Regions from separate parts of the Alteromonas sp. WD8-37 genome, predicted to be linked through region 1. Evidence: predicted binding sites of a transcription regulator. Region 1 holds the regulator's gene; each other region holds the start of a gene.
The links. The regulator sigma-54, encoded in region 1, starts transcription at its own class of promoters, with help from an activator protein. The targets are predictions, from matches to a motif close to GTTGGCACGNNNNTNGNNT.

Region 1 (5,165 bases):
CTGCGATTATTACGTTCTAGGTGAGGCAGCCAGGTGGTGATCAGATTTTGGATTTGCCAGATAAACTTGGTTACCATGGGTTGCGAGCCTAAAAAGACTTCCACCGGGCCGTCCAGGCCAGTCAGATGTTTCAGATCCGGTTCCCAGTGGGGATTAGGTAAAAACCGCGCGTCAAAGACATAGTCGGCATCTTTAGGGATACCATGCTTAAAGCCGAACGATTCAAACACCATTACCAGCCGCGAGCTTTTTTTGCCCAGGATCCGCTCCCGAATCAGTTCGGCCAGTTGGTGGATAGACAGCGAGTCGGTATCAATGTACAAATCAGCGCGTTCGGCAATCGGCGCCAGCAGCTCGCGTTCGGTGTGAATAGCATCGGCCAGCGATTTATTCATCTTAGCCAGCGGGTGCAAGCGGCGGGTTTCACTAAACCGTTTTACCAGGATATCGTCGCTGGCATCGATATACACCACGGTCATGCCCCAGGATTCGGGCAAATAATCGAGGATTTCCACCAGTTCATTGGGATCTTTGGGCAGGTTACGCACATCAATGCTGACCGCGACCTGATCATATTCTTCAGACACCGAATGGGTCAGCGCAGGCAATAAATTGACCGGGATATTATCGACACAGTAATAGCCTAAATCTTCCAGCGCCCGCAGCGCCACCGATTTACCTGAACCAGAACGGCCACTGATGATGATAAGTTTCAACGCGTGTCTCCCTGCCGTATGCAACTAGGATGCTGTGATTTATTGTAGTGCTGTGACTATATCATCACTGGTGGCAGCGCGGCGAATGGCTTTTACGGTTTCTTTATCATTTAGTTTACCGGCCACCATGGCCAGCGTTTGCAGATGTCCTTCGGTTTGTTCTTCAGGAACCAGCAGGGTAAAAAAGATATCCACCGGCTTATTGTCGATGGCATCAAAGTCGATGGCTGGCTCACTGGTTACCACAATGGCGATAACGCGGTCTAAGCCTGGCAGGCGGCCGTGGGGCAGGGCAATACCATTACCGATGCCGGTGCTACCCATGCGCTCACGGTTGAGCAAACTGGAGAGCACAGTACCTTGCTCGATCTCAGGATTGTTCTGGGCAGCGATGTCGCTGATGATCTCCAGAATCCGTTTCTTACTATTGCACTGGACCGCACATTTTGTGCGGTCCAGGCTGACAAGGGTTTGAATATCCATACCAGACATTAGTGTTTTTTCAGTTTTTCCTTATGCTTGATAACCTGGCGGTCGAGCTTATCAATCATACTGTCAATGGCGGCATACATATCCGTATTCTCGGACGATGCAAATACCTCTGCACCGCTTAAATGAACCGTAGCTTCAGCTTTTTGTGTCAATTTTTCAACATTCAAAATGACATGCACATTAGAAATGTGGTCAAAATGGCGTTCCAGCTTACTAAATTTTGAATCGACATAGTTACGCAAAGAATCAGTGATCTCAACATGATGACCAGTAAGGTTTATTTGCATATTTCGTCTTCCTTATTGTGAAGCTCGCCTTTACTGCTAGATAAGGCTCTTGCGTTGGTTAGACGGGGGAATCGATAACGACTCCCGGTATTTTGCAATTGTCCGCCGGGCAACTTTAATGCCTTGCTCGGCCAACAATGTCGCAATTTTGCTGTCGCTTAACGGTTTGCTGGGGGTCTCAGCGGCCACCAGTTTTTTGATTAAAGCACGAATCGCAGTGGAAGAACATTCCCCGCCGGATTCTGTAGCTACATGGCTGGAGAAAAAGTACTTCAGCTCAAAAATACCGCGCGGCGTGTGCATGTATTTTTGCGTGGTAACACGTGAAATGGTGGACTCGTGCATATCGACCATCTCGGCCACATCATTAAGCACCATTGGCTTCATCATTTCCGGGCCGTGCTCAAAAAACGCCATCTGCTGCTGCACAATACAATTGGCCACTTTCAAAAGGGTTTCATTGCGCGATTCTAAGCTTTTGATAAACCACTTGGCTTCCTGCATATGCGAACGAATAAACTGCGAGTCGCTGCTATTACGCGCGCGCCGGCTCATTGCGGCATATTGCTGATTTACACTTAATTTGGGCAGGCTGTCCGGGTTTAGTTCCACATTCCAGCGCCCATTTTTTTTGCTTACTGACACATCGGGAATGACATATTCAGGCTCTTTGGTCACCAGCGCGCTACCCGGGCGTGGATTTAGGGTTTGCAGCAACCGCATGGCTTCACGCAACTGGTCTTCTTTCAAACGGGTCTTGCGCATCAGGGTACGGTAATCTTTGCTGCCTAATAAATCCGAATATTCCTGCAGTAGCATGGTGGCTTCGGCTACCCATGGGGTGTCTGGAGCAAACTGCTTTAATTGCACCAGCAGACATTCCTGCGGCGTACGTGAGCCAGAGCCAATGGGGTCAAACATCTGAATGCGTTTAAGCACACATTCCACCTCATCGGCTTCCACCAGCTCTTCCATGTCTTCATCGTTGACGCTTTGTAGAATGTCGTCAACAGTCACGGTCAGGTAACCCGACTCGTCAATGGAGTCGATGATAGCGGTGGCAATCGCCCGGTCGGTGTCTGAAAAATGGGTCAGACGCATCTGCCACAGCAGGTGGTCCTGAATATTTTCGGTGGTTTCGCCCTGAAACACTTGGTCTTCATCATTACTGGGGCCGGGCGCAGGCGCCGACGAGGCCGAATAGTATTCGTCCCAGGTGCTGTCGATGGGCAACTCATCAGGTAAATCGTTTTTTTCCAGCGCTTCGCCAGAGTCTAAATTGTCTGACGTACTGGCGGTGGCATCGGCCCCGTCACTGTCGCTATCGAGGTTATTCTTTTCGCTGACCTCGTTATCGCCAGACTCATCCACTTCCAGTAACGGATTGGAATCAAGCGCTTCCTGAATTTCCTGTTGCAGATCCAACGTCGACAGTTGCAACAACTTGATAGCCTGCTGCAATTGCGGCGTCATGGTTAACTGTTGACTAAATTTTAGCTGTAAAGATGGTTTCATCTACGTCTTATTTAAAATTCTGGTACGCGTTTACAAAAAAGGTGACAGATGCGGCTAACAACAGTGTTTGCTTAAACTATAGCCTGAATTGTTCACCCAGGTATACATCCCGTACTTTCTGGTTGCTTAATACTTGTTCAGCACTGCCCTGGGCAATTAGCTCACCATGACTAACGATATACGCTTCTTCACAGACATCGAGGGTTTCGCGCACATTATGATCAGTGATCAAAATACCGATACCGCGGTCACGCAAATGCTGAATAATTTTTTTAATGTCGTTTACTGATATAGGGTCAACACCGGCAAAGGGTTCATCCAGTAAGATAAACTGTGGGTCGGCGGCCAGCGCGCGGGCAATCTCTACCCGGCGTCGCTCCCCGCCTGACAAACTCATCCCTGTACTATTACGTATATGGTTGATATTGAATTCATCAAGTAGCGCATCGGCTTCTTCTTCACGTTTGTCGGCCGACAAATCTTTACGGGTTTCCAAAATGGCCATGATATTTTCAAGCACGGTCAGTTTGCGAAAAATCGACGCTTCCTGCGGCAGATACCCAATACCCTTGCGAGCGCGTTCGTGCATCGGCTGGTGAGTCAGCTCATGCTCATCAATGGCAATTTTGCCTTTATCCAGCGGCACCAGACCCACAATCATGTAAAAGGTTGTGGTTTTACCGGCCCCGTTCGGGCCCAGCAGACCAACGATTTGACCGGTCGAGACCGCTAGGCTGACATCGGTCACCACCTGGCGGGATTTATATGCCTTGGCCAGATTGGAGGCTGTCAATGTTGCCATAGTTGTTAGTTACCTTTACTGCGCGATTGTGAGTTGTCTTGTTTGTCCTCAGCAGCCTTTTTTTGCCCATCGCTAAGCTGTTTTACGGCATTGGGACGAAAGATTGTCTTGACCCGGCTTTCTTTATCATCAGAGCTGCTGGTTGCCAGCAATTGCTCTTTAACCATGTCATAGGTGATGGTGTCGCCCTGCACCATACTGGTGTTCTGGCGGATCTGAGCATTGCCTGACATAGAGATAGTGCGCTTATCGACTTCATAACGCAGTTCATTGGCCTGGGCCTGCACCTTGCTGCCATCATCCATGGTTTGCGAATAGGTGGCCGGATTACCGCGGGCAATCATAATTTCACGGCCTTGTCCCTGCTGTGCATTCACCTCGACCTCATCGGCCTGGATGGTCAGCGACCCCTGGGTAATGACCACATTGCCTTTAAACCGCGTGATCTTGTTTTTGCCGTCCATCGACTGCGTGCGGGCGTCCACCGCAATGGGTTTTTGAAAATCGGCGGAGCCGGCATAGGCAGCAGGGCTGCTCAACGCCAGGGCCACTGCACTAGCGGCCAGTAGAGTAAACAGTTTGTACATGGTCAATTAACTCATATTCCTGGGTGCGAAGATCGCCTGTGATGCCATTGCTTTTTACCGTGAATTCAACACCGTGAATTGCCACCGGCTGATTGCTCGACAAGGTTTTATCTTCTAAATTAATCCTAATAAAATCAGTAGTTATACGGCTGACATACTCATTTGGCTGTAAACTTTTTACGATGACATCGGCTTCCAGCTCAATCAAATTATTGTTGTATAGCGTGCCTTCTTTGGCGGTCACCTGCCATGGGCTTTCGCCGCTGTCCATGTAGACGGTGTACTGGGGTTTGCCAAATAGTACAAAGCCCAGCTGGTCATAATGTTCCATGCTGGTGGCAAAAACCCTGTGATTAAGTTTGCCCTGCGCATCATACAAGGTGGTGGTCAGATTTTTGGCTGTGTACGCCGGCTTTAGCGCGTCACTGGTGGCCCCGTCCGGTAACCCTGGCGGTTCGGCCAACCACACCGGCAAATACACCAGCAGCACCAGCGTAAACAGCGCCGCAATGGTTAAGCCTAAACGGCTCATACACTGGCACCGCGGGTATGATGGTCTTCACCTTTTGCCTGTAAGATCACATCACACAATTCGCGTACTGCGCCAAAGCCACCCGGCTTGGTCAGTACCCAGTTGGCTGCAGCGGCCACCCGGGGGTGTGCATCTTTGACCGCCACCTTAGTGTCGGCAAACGAATACATGCCTAAATCCGGCACATCATCACCAATGGCGGCGACCTCTGACGGACTTAAATCCAACTCATCC
Region 2 (5,165 bases), on a different contig from region 1:
CTGTATTGAATAAATTTAATTTAGTGATAGTGACTGGTACGCGCTTTGCAATTTGCTTATGCATTCATAACTTAGCAAGGAGATGAATATGGCTACGCAAACTAAAGCACCGGCAGGAGCCGCTACTAAACCCGATACCACTAAACCTAACGGCGTCACGGAGTCCACACACCCTATGACAGATAAACTTCAGGAAACATTGCATTCTTCAGTAGATAAACTTGCTACTTCAGCAGGCCGCGCAGAAGAGAATCTGCGTACCACAGCCAATGACTCAGCGGAAAATATGGCGGCACGTAAACGCCTGGCAGAGAAAAAATGGCAGACCTCGGGTGTCCGTAAATATTGCGTAGAAAACCCGGTCGCTGCAGCAGGTATCGCCTTCGCTGCAGGCATGTTAGTAACGTCTCTGCTCCGCAAAAAATAATTGCGGTGGCAGCAGATGGTTGATTTTTCTACCGCATCATTCAGGCCCCATGGGCCTGTTTCACTAGGCCCAACCAGAGATTCTGGTTGGGTTCTGGCGTGTGTAACCGAGCCTTCCGCCTACGAAGACACCACCTTAAGTGACACCATTGATGCCTTGAAGGAAATGTTTTCTGCTAAGCGTACCCAGTGGACAGCACTGTCGGAAGTTGTTGCTGCAGAAACAGCGTTGGCGAAAAAATCACTGATCGTCACCTGCATAGGGCTGGGCGGCGCATTTGTTTTAAGCTGCATTTGTTGGGTTATTATCAATGCAGCATTGGGTGTAGCGATGGATCGCGCGGGCTTGCCACTGTTGGTGACCACTCTGATTTTGCTGGTACTAAACGGAGCGATTATCGCTGTTTGTGTTAAGGCAGTGTTGGAGGGGTATAAACGTATCACAGTAATGCCCATCTGGCGTGCGATTACCGGACAGGCCGGTGTCGACCGAGAACAGGACTCTTAAGCATGTTTTTATCTCACGAGAAAAAAAATGTGCATGATGCACATCTTAATTACACACGCACCCGTAATAATGCCGAGCATGCCACGCAATTGGCAAAACATCACACTCGATTGATGGTAGCCAAGCCTGCTGTCCTGATGAGTGTCTTTGCGGTGGGTGCATTCAAGGGTGCCACAACCAGTAACCCTAAATCGAAGCGTAAGCACGCATTGATTTCATTTTTACGGACGGCCTTTTTTCATTTTGTGACATAAGGATTTATTATGCCGGCACGGCGTTCCCCCCGCCCTATCCAGGCGTTACTCGCTACGTTAATTCTCACCGCAAGCCTTGGCGGTTGCTCCAGTTTTACCTCAACCGAAGCAACCCCATTCAAACCGGCCAAATCGGCCGATGCCTATGGTTATTCCAGTATGGAATTGGCAGATAGCCAGTACCGGGTCATGTTTAAAGCGACCGAAACCACCCCCGCGGATCGCGTTCAGGAATACACCTTGTTACGCGCAGCTCAACTAGCCAACGAACAGGGATATGACTGGGTGTCGATAGTCAAAACTGACATCGAGAGAAAAGTGAACAAGACCCAGCGAATTGTACGCGAAAGCAAAAACACCCTGCCGCCGGTGCTTAAGGAAGAACAATGCACCATGTCAGGCTGCAATGAAGTGGCCCAGCCCTTTGAGCCTAGTGATGCTGACTTACGCACTGAAGAAGCACGTGCCAAGGATGTCTATTATTCGATTGTGGTGCGCATGGGCGATAGTCAGGTCAGCACCGGGCAAAATGCGTTTAATGTTGCAGAGCTTTTGCAGCGCTTGCCAGAATCTCTGGAACTGTAGCGCGACGGCGTTGCAGTTGTTTCGCTTTTACATAAGGCTGGCAAATTCTTCCCAGCACCTTCTGACTGTTTCGATCCTGCTTCTGTACTTGCCTCACCTGCTTCGCTAATCGTTTGTTTTAATTAGGTTTAATTTTTAATATTCAGGTTTTTTTATGCATACCTTTGGAATAAAGTCTGCATTACCTCTGTCATAGATTGTGTTAATCGTAAATGGCCTTTTGTAAGGAGAACAATGTGAATCAAATTCCTCCTAACGCTGATAAAGTCGCTGACATCATCAAGGTGTTGAACAGTGGCATTGGGTTTTATCAGCGCGGTATCGCCCAGGTTCAGGGGGCGGCCACGCGCGCCATTTTTCATCGCATGCTGGAAGAAAAACAACAGGCTGTTAAAACTTTACAACCGCACGTGCAACAAGAGCACAGTGACCAAACAGACTGGACTGTCGGGCTACGAAAGATGTATACCGATCTGACCAAAAACCTTTCTGCTACTAACGACCCAGCTTTTACTGATCAATTACACACAGTTGAATATAAAATTCTGACATTGATTGATGATGCGCTGGATGAGCAACCCCCTCAGGCTTTTGCCTGTGAATTGCGTTGCATCCGTAGCCGCATGCAACAATGCCTGGATGAAATGCGCTCGCTACAACGTGCTCACGCCTGTTAGCTAGCCTGCTCGGCTAGCTACAGATGTATCTTGTTGGCATTTTCTACCCAGTCCAGATCCCGGGTTTGCTCGTCCAGCGTCCCGGTTGCCCCTTCTAAAAAGACCTGACAAAAATATTCTACAGCTTCATGCATTTCCCGATATTTAGTTAATTGCAACTCCATCTCCTCCAGTGCGTTGGCAAACTCATTGTTGGATTTCGACATTTCATAGTCACATTTTAGGTAAGCACACAAAATATCTGCGGCTTTGGCAAGGCGCACATGAATATCTTCTTTATCCTGTTGAATCAAGGGTTCATAGCGCTGTCTCAGCGGCTCTGGCAACGTTTGTAAGAGCATTCCCTCAAATCGATGCTCAAGCTTTTTGATGGCTGCAGTAGTAGCCGGATCGTGATACTTGACCGGGCTTGGTATATCACTCATACCCGCAATTTCACTGCCCTCATGAAAAATAGCCATGGCAGCCACCCGGTCAGGACTTACATCCTGCCCGTAAACATCGGCAGCAATCGCACCCAGCATGTGTGCGATGACCGACGCTTCATAAACATGGGTAGAGAGCATTTCTTCCTGAAACTGGGCCATCAGAGGCCACCTTTTGACATTGCGGGCCCGTTGCATCAGGCCGATAAACGCAGATTTGGCTTTCATCTCATTTCTCATAGCACGCGAAAGTGCTCAGTGTAGCAGTCACCTCATCAATCTTCAGCTAGCCTGAACAAATTTGAGAGTTTTCATGTAAAAAGTGCAGGAGCGCTTGTAAGAGTGATGAAAGAATTGTAAGAACCCCTAATCCTTTACAGTTTTTTCTTTAATTATCAGCACTTTGCGATTTGGCACAATTTGAGCATTAGTTACTTCGACTTTATGGAAACAAAACGAGGATAAATTCATGCTAGGTTGGGCTATTACATTTTTCATTATTGCCATTATTGCAGCAGTTTTTGGCTTCGGTGGCATTGCTGGCGCAGCAACAGGCATTGCCCAATTTTTGTTTTTTGTTTTTGTAGCGCTATTGGTGATCTCACTGATTGCTAATGCATTACGCGGCAAATCGCCGAAAGTATAAATAACCTGTAAGGAGCAAGGACTATGTTGTCGTACAAAAATCTGCTAAAAACCCTATTTATTGCAGGCTTTGCTATGTCTGTCGCCGCATGCGATGACGGCGGTGCCGAAAACGCGGGTGAAGAGCTGGATGAAACCATGTCAGAAGCCAGCGAGAAAATGGAAGACTCAATGGACGAAGCAGGCAACGCGGTTGAAGATGCCTGTGAAGACGTCAAAGAAGGAATGGATGCAGAAGATAAAGACTGCTAATAGCTTCCTTTAATCAAAAAGCCCGGCCCCGCGCCGGGCTTTTTTGATCTTATTGCCGTCACTGGACACCCACCAGCTATTACTGGGCCCACCTGCTATCACTGGACACCCACCAGCTATTACTGGACACACATCTGCTATTACTGGACACCCATCTGCTATCACTGGACACCCACCTGCTATCACTGGACACCCATCTGCTATCACTGGACACCCATCTGCTATCACTGGCCACCCACTTCGCGAGTAAAGTTTCAATCTAGTTCGCTGGTGCCTGGTCCGCTTCACTGGCATCGTCGCTGGAATCGGCTACCAACCAGTTAAGCAAGGCGGGCAGTAAGGTGACGTCGGTGACAAGTGCAAAAACCATAGCCGAGGCGGTAAGAAGGCCAAAATTCACGCTGGGCACAAAATCTGAAAATCCGAACAGTGAGAAGCCTACCGCAATGATGGTGGTGGTGACCATCAGCGCCAACCCGGTATGACCAAACGCAGATTCACTGGCCCGTGCGGCGGGCGAACTGCCTTTACCGGTTGTTCGGCCCCGCAAATAGGCGTGTAAGAAGTGGATGGTATCATCCACCGCAATGCCCATGGCAATGGCTGCAATGGTGATGGTCATAATATCTAACGGGATATTCAGCCAGCCAATCACACCCAAAATGCCCAGGGTGGTTAAGATGTTTGGCACCAATGCAATTAACGCCACCTTCAGCGAGCGAAAAATTGCCAGCAATACAAGTCCGAGCACAGCATACACAATCCCCAAGGTCGTGATCTGCGAATCAAACAAGCGGCTCAAAATATCCTGATACAGCACAAATAAATTGGTCAGCATGACGTCATCGGGTGCCACTCCCACTGTCTGCAGGTCCTGCCGTAGGTTTTTCATCAGCTCATCGCGCCGCAAACCTTCAGTGGTATCCTGAATGCGCACCGCAATGCGCAATTGTTCATTTTCAGCAGAAAAATACGAGCCTACTAGCTGGTCCACCACTTTTTCATCCAGCAACCGATAGATGGTGGTCAGCTCATACTCGGTTAACGGTTTATTGTCGTTAAGTTGCTTCGCCAGTTGCGTAAAATTGGCCACCGACGTCACACTGCCGGTTGCTTCAAAGGCATTTACCGCGGCCTGCACTAACTGCAGTTGATTGACCGCATTGGCGGTAAGCACCAGTTGGTCATTATCATTGACCTCAGCCACATCCAGAATGATATCTAACGGGGTAGACCCGCCAAATTGCTGGTCAATAAATGCCAGTTCCTGATACACCTGCGTGTCATTGGCAAAATAGTCGATAAAGGAATTTTCCACATTGAGCCGGCTGATGCCGGTAGCCAGCCCCACAAATACCAGGGCCATTACCACAATAACAGTCTTAGGCGCGCG
Region 3 (5,165 bases), on a different contig from region 1:
GAATTTTGGCTACCAGCGGATGGCGCTGATTTTGAATGGTCATCTGCCGCTCCACTCGGGTTTGCAGGCGGATAAATGGTTCGGCGATATCGGCTTCCTGCAGGGCCTGCACACTGTTGCGCATAATATTGAGCACAGCCTGCTGGATCATATCCTGATCGACGCGCACATCCGGGATACTTGGATCGTAGTCACGGTACAGGGTGACTGGTATGGGCAGATCTGCACTGACCAGGTTGCGGACTTTTTCCAGCGCCTGGTGCAGGTTGCTCCATTGCAAGCGAGGCAACGAGTTAGGGCCAAGCAGGCGGTCCACCAGATTGCGCAAGCGATCGGTTTGCTCGATGATCATTTGGGTAAATTCGCGCTGATCAGGTTCGGGCAGTTCTTTTTCCAGCAGTTGGGCGGCCCCGCGAATACCTCCCAGCGGATTTTTTATTTCATGGGCCAGCCCGCGCACCAGCTCCCGGGCAGCATAATGCTGGGCATTTTGCAGATTTTCCCGGGAGATCCGTTTTTGCTGATCAATCTTACGGACTTCAAACAGCAAGCGGGCATTATCGCCGTCGCGCAGATTGGTGACAGTCAAATCGGCCAGCACATGGCGATTCTCCCGAAACACCAGGCGCACCTCATTTTCGGTAAAATCCTCGCCTCGTCGTAAGGCTGCTCTTAAGCGAGCCTGTTTGATGGAGCCCGGCTCAAAAAATTCGTACAACGGACGGCCGTACAATTGTTTGGTGCCGGTTTCAAACAGCGCCTCACCAGCGTGATTGGCATAGATGATAACCAGCTTGTCATCCACCATTACCAGCGCGGTATTCATATTGTCCAGCAAATTAAGCGGGGAAGGGGCACTATCATGCATGCTTGGCAAATCTCCTTTGCACCAGTTTGGTGCATTATAGCGCAAGCAATCGGTCGGTGATACTCGGGCCGGACCGCAATACCAGCCTGACCCGTGGGGTGTGGGGCCTACTGGCCGGCCGGTGGGTTGATCAACGCCGATGCCTGGTGCATAAAAAAGGTCTGTTGAGCAGACGATGCAAGAGTCTTGCCCTTATTATCGATTAGCCGAACTTGCAACTGGTGCGCGCCACGGTGAATGCCGGATAACGCAAATTGGCCGGTGCGACTGGTGCCCATTACCTTGCCGTCAATCACAACCTGCAATCGCCCTGCGTTGGCCGGGCTGGCCTGCGCCACCACCTTAAGTTGCCCGCGATTGCTGCGAATGGTGGCTTCCGGGGCCGGCTGTAAAATGGCTAATTTGTAGGTTATCTGTTTGGTATCGCCGCCCGGGGCAGCCGTGGTGGGGGCTGTCGGGGTTGGCAGCGCTGCAGCAACATTGGCGGTATTAGCATTTAAGGTAATCGGCTGGCTATTCGGTGCCGGGGTGTCGGTGAACAAGACCGAGCCATCGTCACGTTCGATTTTGTACACCGGGTTGCCCGCGTCCGCCGGGGCCGGCTGGCGGGTCTCGCCGCTGGCAGTCAGCGTGTCTTGCGCGCTGGCCAGGCCTGCGGTAAACAGCAAGCCGATTAAGAGCATCCATCGTGAACTGTGGGTAAACAAGGTCGGCATATTCATAAGCAATCTCGCTAACAACAAGCGTGGTTTCTTTTAGTATGTCGCAGTGGCAAAAAAAAAGCCCACAAAAATGTGGGCTTGATTGTTATTCGCTACCAGCTTATACGCTGTAGTACATATCAAATTCAATCGGATGCGTGGTCATGCGCAGGCGCGTGACTTCTTCTTCTTTCAGGCCAATGTAAGCATCAATCATGTCATCAGACATAACACCGCCGGCTTTTAAGAATTCACGGTCGTTATCCAACGCTTCCAGCGCCATTTCCAGCGAGCTGGCTACGGTGGGGATATCCTTGGCTTCTTCTGGTGGCAGGTCGTACAAGTCTTTGTCCATGGCATCGCCAGGGTGGATCTTGTTCTTAATGCCATCAATACCGGCCATCAGCATGGCGGTAAAGGCCAGGTATGGGTTAGCAGTCGGGTCTGGGAAACGAACCTCGATGCGGCGCGCTTTATCGCTCGATACATGCGGGATACGGATTGACGCAGAACGGTTACGGGCAGAGTAGGCCAGCATGACCGGGGCTTCAAAGCCTGGGACCAGACGCTTGTACGAGTTAGTTGACGCATTGGTAAAGGCGTTGATCGCACGGGCGTGTTTGATGATACCGCCAATGTAATACAGCGCTTCTTCAGACAGACCAGCATATTTGTCACCGGCAAAGACGTTTTTACCCTCTTTGGCAATCGACATATGCACGTGCATACCAGAGCCGTTATCGCCTACCAGCGGCTTAGGCATAAAGGTGGCAGTCTGGCCATAGGCATGGGCCACATTGTGCACAACATACTTGTAGATTTGCAGCTCATCGGCTTTTTTCACCAGAGTGTTGAACTCACAGGCAATTTCGTTTTGCCCGGCAGTGGCCACTTCATGGTGATGCGCTTCGATTTTCAGGCCCATTTCTTCCATCACCAGACACATAGCTGCACGGGTGTCGTGGGCAGAGTCTACTGGTGGTACCGGGAAGTAACCGCCTTTTACTCCCGGACGGTGCGCCAGGTTACCGCCTTCAAAATCAGCGCCTGAGTTCCATTTGGCTTCAGCCGAATCGATCTTATAGAACGAGCCGCTCATGTCGGTGTGAAAACGCACATCGTCAAACAGGAAGAATTCTGGCTCAGGGCCAAAGAAGGCTGTATCACCGATGCCGGTAGAGCGCAGGAAGTCTTCAGCACGGCGGGCTACAGAACGAGGGTCACGCTCATAGCCTTCCAGCGTTGTTGGATCAACGATATCACACCGCACATTTACCTGGGTTTCTTCGGCAAACGGGTCTATTACCACAGAGGTGGAGTCGGGCATCAAGACCATGTCAGATTCGTTGATACCTTTCCAGCCGCTGATTGAAGAACCGTCGAACATTTTCCCTTCTTCGAAAAACTCTTCGTCAACCAACGCCGCAGGGATAGAGACGTGTTGTTCTTTACCTTTTGTATCGGTGAAGCGTAAATCGACAAATTTGGCTTCACATTCTTGAATCAGCTCTAATGCCTTTTCTATTGACATCGTGTCCTCCAGGTATTGATGTAAAAATGCAGGGCGTTCGCAGCGTCCCTGTCAGGTGAATTTTTAGAAGCGATATTCGTGCCATCTGGCAGTTAGCGCTACAATGCGCCATCGCAGCACATAATCGTGCACCGTACTGCATAATTTGCACGATTTTAGTGCAGCGCTGCTTCTTTGTAGTGCAGTTCAGCTGGTGAACAGCACCCGCTTGGCGTTTTGGCAGGACTATCAGGCCCTAGTGCCTGCCCTGGCAAGTGCGGTGCGCTGCCCGTGCAGGCGTACATACAGTAGCTACGCTGATTAAGATTACTGCGCAAAAATAAAATAAGCGAAAAAAGAGGCGCAAACGGCCAGGAATTTCTGTACAATCCGCGCAAATTTTCTCCTCTGCAACAATTTTCCAATCCATAACCGGTCAGACATAGTTGCACCGGGCAAGGTAATACAGGCTCTTAGTTAATGAACAGTTACGATATTTCAAAGTTAAGAAACATTGCGATCATCGCGCACGTTGACCACGGTAAAACCACCCTGGTTGATAAGCTGCTACAGCAATCCGGTACGCTGGAGAGCCGCGGTGAAGCCCAGGAACGTGTTATGGACTCGAATGACATCGAGAAAGAACGCGGCATTACTATCCTGGCCAAAAATACCGCCATCAACTGGCAGGATTATCACATTAATATCGTCGACACTCCCGGACACGCCGACTTTGGCGGTGAAGTAGAGCGGGTTATGTCGATGGCAGACTCTGTACTGCTGTTGGTTGATGCGCAGGAAGGTCCGATGCCACAAACTCGCTTTGTGACGCAAAAAGCCTTTGCCCAGGGCCTCAAGCCTATCGTGGTAATCAACAAAATCGACAAGCCTGGCGCACGCCCTGACTGGGTGATGGATCAGGTGTTTGATTTGTTTGACAATCTGGGTGCTACTGATGACCAGCTGGACTTCCAGGTGGTGTATGCGTCTGCCTTAAATGGCTGGGCGTCAAATGATGCTGAAGTGACCGGCACTGACATGACACCCCTGTTTGAAATGATTGTGAATCAGGTTGAAGCGCCAAACACGGACCCAGACGGCCCGTTCCAGATGCAGATTTCGCAGCTGGACTATAACTCCTATGTAGGGGTTATCGGTGTAGGTCGTATCAAGCGTGGCCGGGTGAAGTCGGGTCAGCAGGTTACTATCGTTAATGCCGAAGGCGAAAAGCGCAATGGTAAAGTGGGCCAGGTACTGACCTACCTGGGTCTGGACCGCCAGGAAGCCAGCGAAGCCAATGCTGGTGATATCATTGCTATCAGCGGCTTAGGCGAGCTGAAAATTTCTGACACCGTATGTGATGTAAACGCAGTTGAACCACTGCCGGCGCTGACGGTTGACGAACCTACCGTTACCATGACCTTCCAGGTTAATACTTCGCCGTTTTCTGGCCGTGAAGGAAAATATGTTACCTCGCGTAATATTCTGGACCGTCTGAAAGACGAGCTGGTACACAACGTGGCACTGCGGGTTGAAGAAACAGAAAACCCGGACAAGTTCCGTGTATCAGGCCGTGGTGAACTGCACCTGGGTATCCTGATTGAAAACATGCGTCGTGAAGGTTACGAACTGGCGGTATCGCGCCCGGAAGTAATCCTCAAAGAAGACGAAAACGGCAATATCGAAGAGCCGTTTGAAACACTGACCATCGACTGTGAAGAAGAAGATCAGGGCTCGGTCATGGAGCAGTTAGGCTACCGTAAAGCTGAGCTGACCAACATGTCACCGGATGGCAAAGGCCGTGTGCGCATGGACTTTGTCATTCCAAGCCGTGGCTTGATTGGCTTCCAGACTGAGTTTATGACGCTGACCTCTGGTTCTGGTCTGCTGTACCACACATTCGACCATTATGGTCCGTACAAAGGCGGCAAAATTGGCCAGCGTAAAAATGGCGTACTGATTGCTAACGCGCCAGGTAAGGCCCTGACCAACGCGCTGTTTAATCTGCAAGAGCGCGGCCGTTTGTTTATCGGCCACGGTGTGGATGTGTATGAAGGTATGGTTATCGGTATCCACAGCCGTGATA

Region 2: ACTUJZ_RS04675 (DUF1328 domain-containing protein) is a predicted target of sigma-54. The motif match lies at 3,285-3,303, and genes of this name have one in related genera.
Region 3: glnA (glutamate--ammonia ligase) is a predicted target of sigma-54. The motif match lies at 3,168-3,186, and genes of this name have one in related genera.

The regions. Positions count from the first base shown of each region.
Region 1 is NZ_JBUZOV010000002.1:226,591-231,755, forward strand. Features, by position in the region: gene rapZ (RNase adapter RapZ) at 1-716, opposite strand, end outside; gene ptsN (PTS IIA-like nitrogen regulatory protein PtsN) at 756-1,199, opposite strand; gene hpf (ribosome hibernation promoting factor) at 1,208-1,495, opposite strand; gene ACTUJZ_RS06455 (RNA polymerase factor sigma-54) at 1,532-3,010, opposite strand; gene lptB (LPS export ABC transporter ATP-binding protein) at 3,087-3,812, opposite strand; gene lptA (lipopolysaccharide transport periplasmic protein LptA) at 3,818-4,399, opposite strand; gene lptC (LPS export ABC transporter periplasmic protein LptC) at 4,368-4,931, opposite strand; gene kdsC (3-deoxy-manno-octulosonate-8-phosphatase KdsC) at 4,928-5,165, opposite strand, start outside.
Region 2 is NZ_JBUZOV010000001.1:1,050,526-1,055,690, forward strand. Features, by position in the region: gene ACTUJZ_RS04645 (DUF883 domain-containing protein) at 89-427, shown strand; gene ACTUJZ_RS04650 (hypothetical protein) at 443-934, shown strand; gene ACTUJZ_RS04655 (hypothetical protein) at 937-1,188, shown strand; gene ACTUJZ_RS04660 (CC0125/CC1285 family lipoprotein) at 1,198-1,773, shown strand; gene ACTUJZ_RS04665 (DUF2383 domain-containing protein) at 2,010-2,450, shown strand; gene yfbR (5'-deoxynucleotidase) at 2,468-3,115, opposite strand; gene ACTUJZ_RS04675 (DUF1328 domain-containing protein) at 3,345-3,521, shown strand; gene ACTUJZ_RS04680 (hypothetical protein) at 3,545-3,772, shown strand; gene ACTUJZ_RS04685 (efflux RND transporter permease subunit) at 4,032-5,165, opposite strand, start outside.
Region 3 is NZ_JBUZOV010000006.1:148,270-153,434, forward strand. Features, by position in the region: gene glnL (nitrogen regulation protein NR(II)) at 1-868, opposite strand, end outside; gene ACTUJZ_RS13620 (DUF4124 domain-containing protein) at 976-1,590, opposite strand; gene glnA (glutamate--ammonia ligase) at 1,691-3,100, opposite strand; gene typA (translational GTPase TypA) at 3,560-5,165, shown strand, end outside.